DNA from 2 places in the Cupriavidus sp. FW306-1B-F12B genome. Region 1 is predicted to be linked to the other one. Evidence: predicted binding sites of a transcription regulator. Region 1 holds the regulator's gene; the other holds the start of a gene.
What was found. Region 1 encodes HrcA, which represses chaperone genes, less so after heat shock. Its sites were predicted from a motif close to TTAGCACTCNNNNNNNNNGAGTGCTAA; they were not measured.
Positions count from the first base shown of each region.

Region 1 (5,348 bases):
TGCATTGTCGCGGCCCGCCGTGGGTCTGGCCGCGGGTGGTAAATCGGCGCGTGTTCCGTGCAGGTGGTGGCAAGGCGCAGGTTTTCAAGAGTGGCGCTGGCGTGACGCGGAAACACACGGTTACAAAGGCCACGCATATGCAATCGACACCTTATTGCTTTGCTGCATCGCAATCACTAAGATTCTTAGTAATAAAAATGACAAAAATGCCGGGGGTTGTGGAGATGGTTCATCTTTGTGCCTCTTCCGGAAGGTTGGCCATGCATAAGCTGCCAGTCGTGACACTCTGCCTTGTGGCCGCATTGGCGGTCATGACCGTCTTTATCTGCGTTTCCGGCGCATTCACCCCGCGCGATACGGAGTATGGCAGCGGCAAGGCGGTGTTCAAGCACTACATCGTCCCTATCGTCAGCCAGGAAGTCACGCAGGAATAAGCGCCACCTGGCCCTGATCCAAGCGCGCGGCGGCACCGGGGGCTTCCCGGTGACCGCCGCGTTGTCATTTCAGCTCTTCAGGTGGTCGATGCGGCGCCGGTCCCGCTTGGTCGGGCGCCCCTGGATCTGCGCGGACGGCTCCGGCTGCAGGCGCCGGCGCTCGGCATCGGCCAGCCGGCGCGACTGGCTTTCGGCACTTTCCTCGTACAGCGTCTGCGCCACCGGCGCCGGCCCGCGCGCCGCGGCAATGCCTTTCACCACCAGCTCCCAGCGCTGCTGGTGCGCTTCCAGCACCACCGTGTCGCCGGGCTTCACCTCGCGCGAGTTCTTGCATGGCTGGCCGTTGACGGTCACCTTGCTGCGCTCCACCGCTTCAGCCGCGAGCGAGCGCGTCTTGAAGAAGCGCGCGCACCACAGCCATTTGTCGATGCGCTGGCGCGCATCCGGCTCAAAGTCGACGTTCATGCCGCCGCTCCCCGGGTCTGGGCGCGCGTGCGCCGTGCTTCCAGTTCATGCGGATGCGGCGTGGCCAGCGGCCAGCCCTGCAGGTGCTGCAGCGCGATCTCGGCCATGGCCGCGACCCACGGATCGGCGTCATTCAGGCACGGGATGAAATGGAAATCCTTGCCGCCCGCGACCTTGAACTCGGTCTGCCCTTCCACGGCGATCTCCTCCAGGGTCTCGATGCAGTCGGCCGGAAAGCCCGGGCAGAAGACATCGACCCGGCCCGCGCCGACCTTGCCCAGCTCGGCCAGCGTCGGCGCGGTGTACGGCTGCAGCCATTCCGCTTTGCCGAAACGAGACTGGAACGTCACCTGGTACTGGCCCGGCTCTAGGCCCAGCGCCTCGCCCAGCAGCCGGCCGGTCTTCAGGCATTCGCAGTGATAGGGGTCGCCCAGTTCCAGCGTGCGCCGCGGCACGCCGTGGAACGACAGGATCAGCTTGTCGCCGCGGGCAAAGTCCGGCATGCCATGGCGCGCCCAGTAGGCGGCGACCTGCTGGTGCAGCGCCGAGATATAGGCCGGGTGGTCATGGAAATGCTTGACCAGCCGCAGCTCTGGCTGGTTGCGCCACTGGCCCAGCACCCGGAACACCTCGTCGAAGGCCGTGGCCGTGGTGGTGCCGGAGTATTGCGGATACATCGGCAGCACCAGCACCTGCTCGCAGCCCTGCCGGCGCAGCGCCTCCAGCACCGAGGCGATCGACGGGTTGCCGTAGCGCATTGCGCACGCGACCGTCACTTCATGGCCATGCTGGTGCATCAGCCGCTGCAGCGCATGGGCCTGGCGCTCGCTGTAGACCAGCAGCGGCGAGCCCGTCATATGGGCCTCGCGCAGCCAGATCGATTCGTATTTCAGAGCCGAGGCGCGCGAACGCAGCGGCAGGATCACCCCATGCAGCAGCGGCAGCCAGGCCGCGCGCGGGATCTCGACCACGCGCGGGTCGGACAGGAATTCCTTCAGGTAGCGCCCCACCGCCTTGGGCGTGGGAGCGTCCGGGGTGCCCAGGTTGACCAGCAGGATCGCCGTGCGCGGCGCGTGGCCGTGCTGGTAGGCCGGTTCGGGAGAAAACGTCATGTCGCTTCCGGGTTGACACGGTGCCGGGACGGCGCCGGTGCGGCGCACCGGCGATTGCCGCGCCCGGCGGGAATGGCGCCGCTTGTCAGACCAGCCAGTCTTTGCACTAGTTCTGGCTCAGGGCGCTGGACAGCAGGCGCGCGGTGATGTCGACAATGGGGATCACGCGCTCATACGCCATGCGCGTAGGGCCGATCACGCCGAGCGTGCCGACGATCTGGCCGTCGACCTCGTACGGGGCGGTGATGACCGCCATTTCTTCGATCGGCACCAGCCGGCTTTCGCCGCCGATAAAGATCTGCACGCCCTGCGCATGGCTGGACACGTCCAGCAGCTGCAGCAGGCTGGTCTTGTGCTCGAACACGTCGAACAGGCGCCGCAGCTTGTCCATGCTGGAGGCCAGGTCTTCCACTTCCAGCAGCTTGCGCTCGCCACTGATAAAGACGTGGTCGTCGTCCTCGTCCTCGGCGACGCTGCCGGCCTCGACCGCGGCCTGCATCAGCTGCGACATGTCGCGGCGCAGGTCCTGCAGTTCCACCCGCAGGTGGCCGCGCACCGCGTCGAAGCTCATGCCGGCATAGTGCGAGTTGAAGAAGTTGGCCGCCTCGATCAGCTGGGCCGGCGTGTACGACAGCTCGGTCTGGATGATGCGGTTCTGCACGTCGCCCTCGGGGCTGACGATGATCAGCAGGATGCGCTTGTCCGACAGCCGCATGAATTCGATCTGCCGGAACGCCTGCGCGCGGCGCGGCGTCATCACCACGCCGGCAAAGTGCGACAGGTTGGACAGCGTGCGCGCCGCCGCTGTGATCATGCGCTGCGGCCCCAGCTGCTGGCCGCCGAGCTGGTCCTGGATCTGGCCGGTCAGCTCGGCCAGGTCGGCGTTGCGCTCCAGCGGCTTGGCCGTCAGCATCGAATCGACGAACAGCCGGTAGCCGCGCGGGGTCGGGATACGGCCCGCGGAGGTGTGCGGGCTGGCAATAAAGCCCATTTCCTCCAGATCGGACATCACATTGCGAATCGTCGCAGGCGACAGGTCCAGCCCCGAGTATTTCGACAGGGTGCGGGAACCGACCGGCTGCCCTTCGGCAATATAGCGCTCGATCAGGGTCTTGAGCAGCGTTTTGGAGCGTTCATCCATGATGCCCCGATTTTACGCAAGTTTTGGACCTTCTGGCGGACGGCCTGGCCCGCCCGCCCGCGCCTGCTGACAACCGTCATGGCGGTATGGTCTAATCCCGCCATGTCCGCCCCCCCGAGAGCCAGCGCCGTGCGCACTTCGTTCAAGACCGTCGCCCTGGTGGGCCGGTACTCCACTGCCGGCATCGAAGGGCCGCTGGAGGAGATCGCCTCTTATATCCTGCGCAACGGGCAGGACGTGGTGTTCGAGCGCGAAACCTCGCTCGCCACCGGGCTGACCGCCTACCCTGCCCTGTCCGCCGAGGAGATCGGCCGGCAGGCCGACGTGGCCGTGGTGCTGGGCGGCGACGGCACGCTGCTGGGCATCGCGCGCCAGCTGGCCGGCTACGACGTGCCGCTGATCGGCGTCAACCACGGGCGGCTGGGCTTCATGACCGACATCGCGCTGGAAGACGCGCACACCGTGCTGCCCGACATGCTCGACGGCCGGTATGAGGCCGAGACCCGCCTGCTGCTGGAATCGCGCGTGGTGCGCGACGACATGGACATCTTCTCCGCGCTGGCCCTGAACGACGTGGTGGTGAACCGCTCGGGCATCTCCGGCATGGTCGAGCTGGCGGTGTCGGTGGACGGCCACTTCATGTACAACCAGCGCTCGGACGGCCTGATCGTGTCGACCACCACCGGGTCCACCGCCTACGCGCTGTCCGCCGGCGGCCCGATCCTGCACCCGACGCTGTCGGGCGTGGTGCTGGTGCCGATTGCCCCGCACGCGCTGTCCAACCGCCCGATCGTGCTGCCGCACGACGCCGAGGTCACCATCGAGGTGGCCAGCGCGCGCGACGCCAGCGTCAACTTCGACATGCAGTCACTGACCTCGCTGCTGCCGGGCGACCGCATCGTGGTGCGGCGCTCCGAAAAGACCATCAACCTGCTGCACCCGGTCGGCTACAACTACTACGCCACGCTGCGCAAGAAGCTGCACTGGCACGAATACCCGTCCGAAGACAACCGCCTCTGAGCCAGTATCAAGCCGCCCTCCAAGCCTGAGCCCGAACCCATCGGACCGACTACCTTCCACGCCACGATGCTGCGCAGCCTGTCCATCCGCGATTTCGTCATCGTCGATACGCTCGACCTGGACTTCACCACTGGCTTCACCGTCTTCACCGGCGAGACCGGCGCCGGCAAATCCATCCTGATCGATGCCCTGGCGCTGGTGCTGGGCGAACGCGCCGATGCCGGCGTGGTGCGCGAAGGCGCCCCGCGCGCCAGCGTCAGCGCCACCTTCTCGACCCACCCGGCACTGGATGCCTGGCTGGCCGAGCGCGAGCTCAACAGCGAAGCGGAAGACGGCGTGCACACCGTGCTGCTGCGCCGCACGGTCGATGCCGGCGGCCGCAGCAAGGCCTTTATCAACGGCGCCGCCGCCACCCTGGCGCAGCTGCGCGAAGTCGGCGACCAGCTGGTCGACATCCACGGCCAGCACGCGCACCAGCTGCTGCTGCGCCCCGATGCGCAGCGGCTGCTGTTCGACGCCCACGCCGGCCTCACCCAGCAGGCCGGCGCGGTGGCCGAGGCCTGGCGCGCCTGGCGTGCCTGCGTGCGCCAGCGCGAGGCGGTCGAGCACCAGTCGCGCGAGATGCAGCTTGAACGCGAACGGCTGGAATGGCAGGTCGGCGAACTGGACAAGCTCAACCCGCAGCCGGGCGAATGGGAAGAGATCCAGTCCGAGTACAACCGCCTGTCGCATGCCGCCGGCCTGATCGACGGCAGCCGCGCCGCGCTGGACGCACTGTCCGAGGCCGACGGCTCGGTGCTGTCGGCGCTGAATACCATCGTGCACAAGCTGCAGCAGCTGGCCGATGTCGATGGCGCGCTGCGCGACGTGCTGGCCGCGCTCGAGCCCGCGCAGATGCAGGCCGAGGAAGCCGCGCACTCGCTCACGCGCTATGTCGACCGGCTCGAACTCGATCCCGAGCGGCTGCAGGCGGTCGACGAACGCATGCAGGCGCTGCACGCCACCGCGCGCAAGTACCGCCTGCCGCCCGAGCAGCTGCCCGACGAGCTGGCGGCCCGCCGCCAGCAGCTGGACGACCTGCAGGCCGCGCAGGACCTGAACAAGGTGATGGCGCGCGAGGCCGCGGCCAAGGCCGCCTACCTGACCCTGGCGCAGCATCTCAGCCACGCCCGCCAG
Region 1 is NZ_JBYSXC010000010.1:38,561-43,908, reverse strand. It holds gene AC3WLE_RS17750 (hypothetical protein) at 279-434, shown strand; gene AC3WLE_RS17745 (RNA-binding S4 domain-containing protein) at 504-899, opposite strand; gene hemH (ferrochelatase) at 896-2,011, opposite strand; gene hrcA (heat-inducible transcriptional repressor HrcA) at 2,118-3,152, opposite strand; gene AC3WLE_RS17730 (NAD kinase) at 3,255-4,172, shown strand; gene recN (DNA repair protein RecN) at 4,239-5,348, shown strand, end outside.

Region 2 (5,348 bases), on a different contig from region 1:
GCTTGCGGTCACGCGGTGCGGCAAAGTCGACCAGCTTCAGCCGTGCCTCGGTCTCGGTCAGGTTGCCTGCGGCGATATCGCCCAGGCCCGCCGCCAGGTCGGGCAGCAGCCGGTCGCGCGTGGTGGGGATGATGAGGACAGTGAGCGGGCGCTTGCCAAGTCGATTGGCGTAGGTCTTGTTCAGGTAGCGCTCGAATTCCCGCACCAGTTCTGCGGTAATTCCGCGCTCGTGGCCTTTGTCGCTGAAGTAGAGGGTGCGGCTGTAAGGCACCAGCACGCGGATGACGCGACTGTTGACCATCACGTCGAAGTCGCCCTTGCGCGGCTTGTTGGCCAGGTTGAGGCCGCGCGGCCTAGAATCGGCCTTGCCGGTTGCGGCTTTCGCCGTGGGGGCAGCAACAGGCGCGGACGCCGGCGCCGGCTTCTGCTGCGCTACGGCAAACGTGCTGCACAGGCTGAGCGCGCCCACCAGGCCGGACAGGAGAAGGCCTGCGAACCAGTGGCGTGGGTGGGCAGCGGGCATGGCGCGGATGGCAAGCCGGGCAGAAAGGCGCGCGACTTGCTCGTATCGAGTCTAGGCGCGATCCCGCCGCTTGCAAGCCGCCAGGGTCCGGGTGCTGCCGAAGGACAAACGGGAGGGGTATGTCCGGCAAAAAGAAGGTGGCCGGTTGATCCCGGCCACCCGTCGTGCAAAGGCCGGCGCTATTGCTTTGGTGCGGCCATTTCCTGCTTGGCCGTTGCATCTGCTGCCTTGTTCTCTACCTTGCGCTCCTGCTTGGCAGCGCCGACTTCTTCCTTGTACTCACCCTTGGCTGCCTTCTTCTTGGCCTTGTACTCGGCGGCGGCCTTCTGGCGTGCCTCGCGGCGTTCCACCAGCGGGTCCTTCGGCGGTTCGACCTGGGTCATGCCCGGCGGCACGCCCTGGCTGCCTGCCGGCGTGGCAGAGGTTGCTGGCATCGCCGGGGTCGCCGGGGTCGCGGGCATGCCCTGGGCAGCAGGGGTTGCCGGCGTGGCCGGGGTGGCCGGAGTGGCGGGGGTGGCGCTTATCTGGGCAATCGCAGCAGCGCAGCTGAGGCCAGCCAGGCCTGCGGCAATCACGCTGGCGATTCGGGTAAGGCGAGCGGGCTGTTTCGTATCCATGGAATACCTCCAGAGTCGCTGTCTGAGGCGCCGGCAACGGAAGCGCTCGGCGCGGCGTACGCCGTACATCCGGCCAAGACGGGCGCGCGGCGACAAGCCCAGTCTAGGCAGCGGCACCACGTTGCGCTGTCAGGCACACGCCCGAATGGGTGCCGGGATTATTCCTACAGGCGGGTCGTTGCCGGCCGGGAGCCCATGCCGCGCAAGGCATCGACAGCCCCTCGGGAAAACCCGCATCACCCCCGCGTCTTGAAATGCCCCTACCCCGTCCCTATAATTAGCACTCGTCAGGGGTGAGTGCTAACAGCCTCCTGCGACACCTGAACATTTCTGACGGCCGTCGCCTCGGTAGCCGGCCGATTTGTGATCAAAAACTCACTTTGTATCTAGGAGTCCGTATGAATCTGCGTCCTTTGCACGACCGCGTGATCGTGAAGCGTCTGGACAACGAAACCAAGACCGCGTCCGGTATCGTGATTCCCGACAACGCTGCCGAGAAGCCCGATCAAGGCGAAGTGCTGGCAATCGGTCCTGGCAAGAAGGATGACAAGGGCAACAACATCGCCCTCGACGTCAAGGTCGGTGACCGCGTGCTGTTCGGCAAGTACGCCGGCCAGGCCGTGAAGGTGGAAGGCCAGGAACTGCTGGTCATGCGCGAAGAAGACATCATGGCCGTGGTGAACAAGTAATTCACCAACTGACCGCCACCCCGTACAGATTTCAGGAGATTCAAGAATGGCAGCTAAAGACGTAGTGTTCGGCGACGCCGCACGTGCCAAGATGGTCGAAGGCGTGAACATCCTCGCCAACGCAGTCAAGGTGACCCTGGGCCCGAAGGGCCGCAACGTGGTGCTGGAGCGCAGCTTCGGCGGCCCGACCGTGACCAAGGACGGCGTGTCCGTGGCCAAGGAAATCGAGCTGAAGGACAAGCTGCAGAACATGGGCGCCCAGATGGTCAAGGAAGTGGCTTCCAAGACCAGCGACAACGCCGGTGACGGTACCACCACCGCAACCGTGCTGGCCCAGTCGATCGTGCGCGAAGGCATGAAGTTCGTTGCCGCCGGCATGAACCCGATGGACCTGAAGCGCGGCATCGACAAGGCTGTTGCCGCCGCCGTGGAAGAGCTGAAGAAGGTCAGCAAGCCCACCACCACCAGCAAGGAAATCGCCCAGGTTGGCGCGATCTCGGCCAACAGCGACACCTCCATCGGTGAGCGCATCGCCGAAGCCATGGACAAGGTCGGCAAGGAAGGCGTGATCACGGTTGAAGACGGCAAGTCGCTGGCCGACGAGCTGGAAGTCGTGGAAGGCATGCAGTTCGACCGCGGCTACCTGTCGCCGTACTTCATCAACAACCCGGAAAAGCAGGTTGTCCAGCTGGACAGCCCGTTCGTGCTGCTGTTCGACAAGAAGATCAGCAACATCCGCGACCTGCTGCCGGTGCTGGAGCAAGTGGCCAAGGCCGGCCGCCCGCTGCTGATCGTCGCTGAAGACGTCGAGGGCGAAGCCCTGGCGACCCTGGTGGTCAACAACATCCGTGGCATCCTGAAGACCGCCGCCGTCAAGGCCCCGGGCTTCGGCGACCGCCGCAAGGCCATGCTGGAAGACATCGCCATCCTGACCGGCGGCACCGTCATCGCTGAAGAAATCGGCCTGACGCTGGAAAAGGCTGGCCTGAACGACCTGGGCCAGGCCAAGCGCATCGAGATCGGCAAGGAAAACACCATCATCATCGACGGCGCCGGCGACGCAGCTGCGATCGAAGGCCGCGTCAAGCAAATCCGCGCCCAGATCGAAGAAGCGACCTCGGACTACGACCGTGAGAAGCTGCAAGAGCGCGTGGCCAAGCTGGCCGGCGGTGTTGCCGTGATCAAGGTTGGCGCTGCCACCGAAGTCGAAATGAAGGAAAAGAAGGCCCGCGTGGAAGACGCCCTGCACGCCACCCGCGCTGCGGTGGAAGAAGGCATCGTCCCCGGCGGTGGTGTGGCCCTGCTGCGTGCCCGCGCTGCGATCTCGGCACTGACCGGCGAAAACGCCGACCAGAACGCCGGTATCAAGATCGTGCTGCGCGCCATGGAAGAGCCGCTGCGCCAGATCGTGCTGAACGCCGGTGAAGAAGCTTCGGTGGTCGTTGCCAAGGTTATCGAAGGCAAGGGCAACTACGGCTACAACGCCGCTTCGGGCGAGTACGGCGACCTGGTGGAAATGGGCGTGCTGGACCCGACCAAGGTCACCCGCACCGCACTGCAGAACGCCGCTTCGGTGGCTTCGCTGATGCTGACCACCGACTGCGCAGTTGCCGAATCGCCGAAGGAAGAGTCGGCTCCGGCAATGCCGGGCGGCATGGGCGGCATGGGCGGCATGGAAGGCATGATGTAATTCATCGCCGACCGACTGCCCTCAAGGGCAGGCTGTCTTGGAAAACCCCCGCGGGCGCGAGCCCGCGGGGGTTTTTCTTTGGGGCGCGGCAGCAGGCTCTCGCTGGGGCGGCCAGGTCAGATCTCGACCACGCAGCACCAGTCGAAGCTGGTGCGGGTATGGCCGTGGATCGACTAGTCCACAACCAGCAAGGAAACCGCTCGCGAGAGCGCTTGCTTTGGTGCCGGACTCACGGAGAGCGTCCTCTGCCTGTCGCTCAATTCGTGGCCGAGGTATGAGTCAAAACTGAAACGCACGTCTGTGCAGCAGGCAGGCCTTCCCCTTGCTTGCAGAACCGAGCAGCCAAGGTAAGCGGGTTTCTGAGCCCGGTAAGTGATCTTGATCGCACCATAGAGGTGAAGCATGCCGATTTGCATCGGCAGTGGGCCGGAAGCCGGACTCGCTGGTCGGGGGCTTCAATATCCTGGCGAGTTGTCCAGCGTACCCTCTTCAGGCTGTATCCCTACCTACTGATTCCGCCATTGGGCCGATACCAATTGCCGTTGGCATGACCAAGAATGCATGTACGAAGCTAGGTATCGGGATGTTCCAGGCGTAGCCAGCCGGACGCCTAAGGGTGTGGGTGGCAGCCGTGGGCCTCGGCAATGACAGCGGGCCTGTGAGGCTTCTCCCGTTATCCACGCAAGCTGGGTGCTTATGTCTCTTATCCAAGGGCGACACATATGTCCAGGTATAGCAAAGGGAAGGAAAAAGGGGTCATTCTCCCGATTGTGGGCCTGACCCTGGCCGTGTTGCTGGGCATGGCCGGTCTGGTCATCGACCTGGGAGGCATGTTTGTTGCGAAGACCGAGCTACAGTCGGCAGTCGATAGCTGTGCGCTGGCCGCGGCGCAGGAACTCGACGGCGCTGCAGACGCCCTGACACGGGCTACGAGCGCTGGGCTGACCGCTGGGAACGCCAACAAGGTCAGGTACCAGAAGAGCTCGGCGGCCCTCGTCGACACTGACGTCACCTTTAGCGATACGCTCAACGGATCCTACAGTTCGACCTTCACGCCTGTCGCCAACGCGCGCTACGTGAAATGCGGTCATCTTACGAGTGGGATTTCGGCCTACCTGATCCAGCTGGTCGGAGGCCCCTCCAGCAATGCTGTTGCTGCCGTTGGTGTTGCCACCCGCACTCATGCGCAGAGCACCTGCCCCATCCCTGTTGGCTTGCTTCCCAAATCGGGGGCTAGCGCCCCTGACTATGGATTTGCGATTGGTGAATGGGTAACTGTGCTTTACGACGGCACCAAGACGGCTGCTCCCGGGGAAATGGGCTGGTACAACCTCGATGGATCCACCAACGCCAACGAGACAAAACAAGAAATGGCCGTTGGGTACTGCAACTCCAAGGTCAACGATACGCTCCGGACCCCTGGGGCGAAGGTCGCCGTGGATGACCAGTGGAACAGCCGCTTTGGCATCTACAAGAACAACGGGGACAAGTCGCTCATGCGGCCGGACTTTACGGGGTACGCCTACACAACCACGAACTGGCCGAATGGCAAGCAGGCATATTCCGGTTCATCAGGTGGCACTGACCCGACTGCGACCAATTTCAAGAGCAAGCGGCTGACGTTCGCAAGCTACGCGGATACGGGCACAGATGTCCAGGTCGGCGACACGATCACCAACCTGAACATGAAAGGCGGCTACAAGGATCTGGCCGTGCCAGGCGGCAATGGCGATCATGCAAAGCTGGGAATGAGTCGCCGCCTTGTGATCGTGCCAGTGGTGTCGACGGCTTCGAAAGTCCTGGATTTCGCTTGCATGCTCATGCTGCAG
Region 2 is NZ_JBYSXC010000006.1:15,082-20,429, forward strand. It holds gene AC3WLE_RS12010 (MltF family protein) at 1-523, opposite strand, end outside; gene AC3WLE_RS12015 (hypothetical protein) at 703-1,140, opposite strand; gene groES (co-chaperone GroES) at 1,539-1,829, shown strand; gene groL (chaperonin GroEL) at 1,876-3,519, shown strand; gene AC3WLE_RS12030 (pilus assembly protein TadG-related protein) at 4,242-5,348, shown strand, end outside.
Region 2: the regulator HrcA is predicted to act here: its motif matches at 1,418-1,444, upstream of groES (co-chaperone GroES).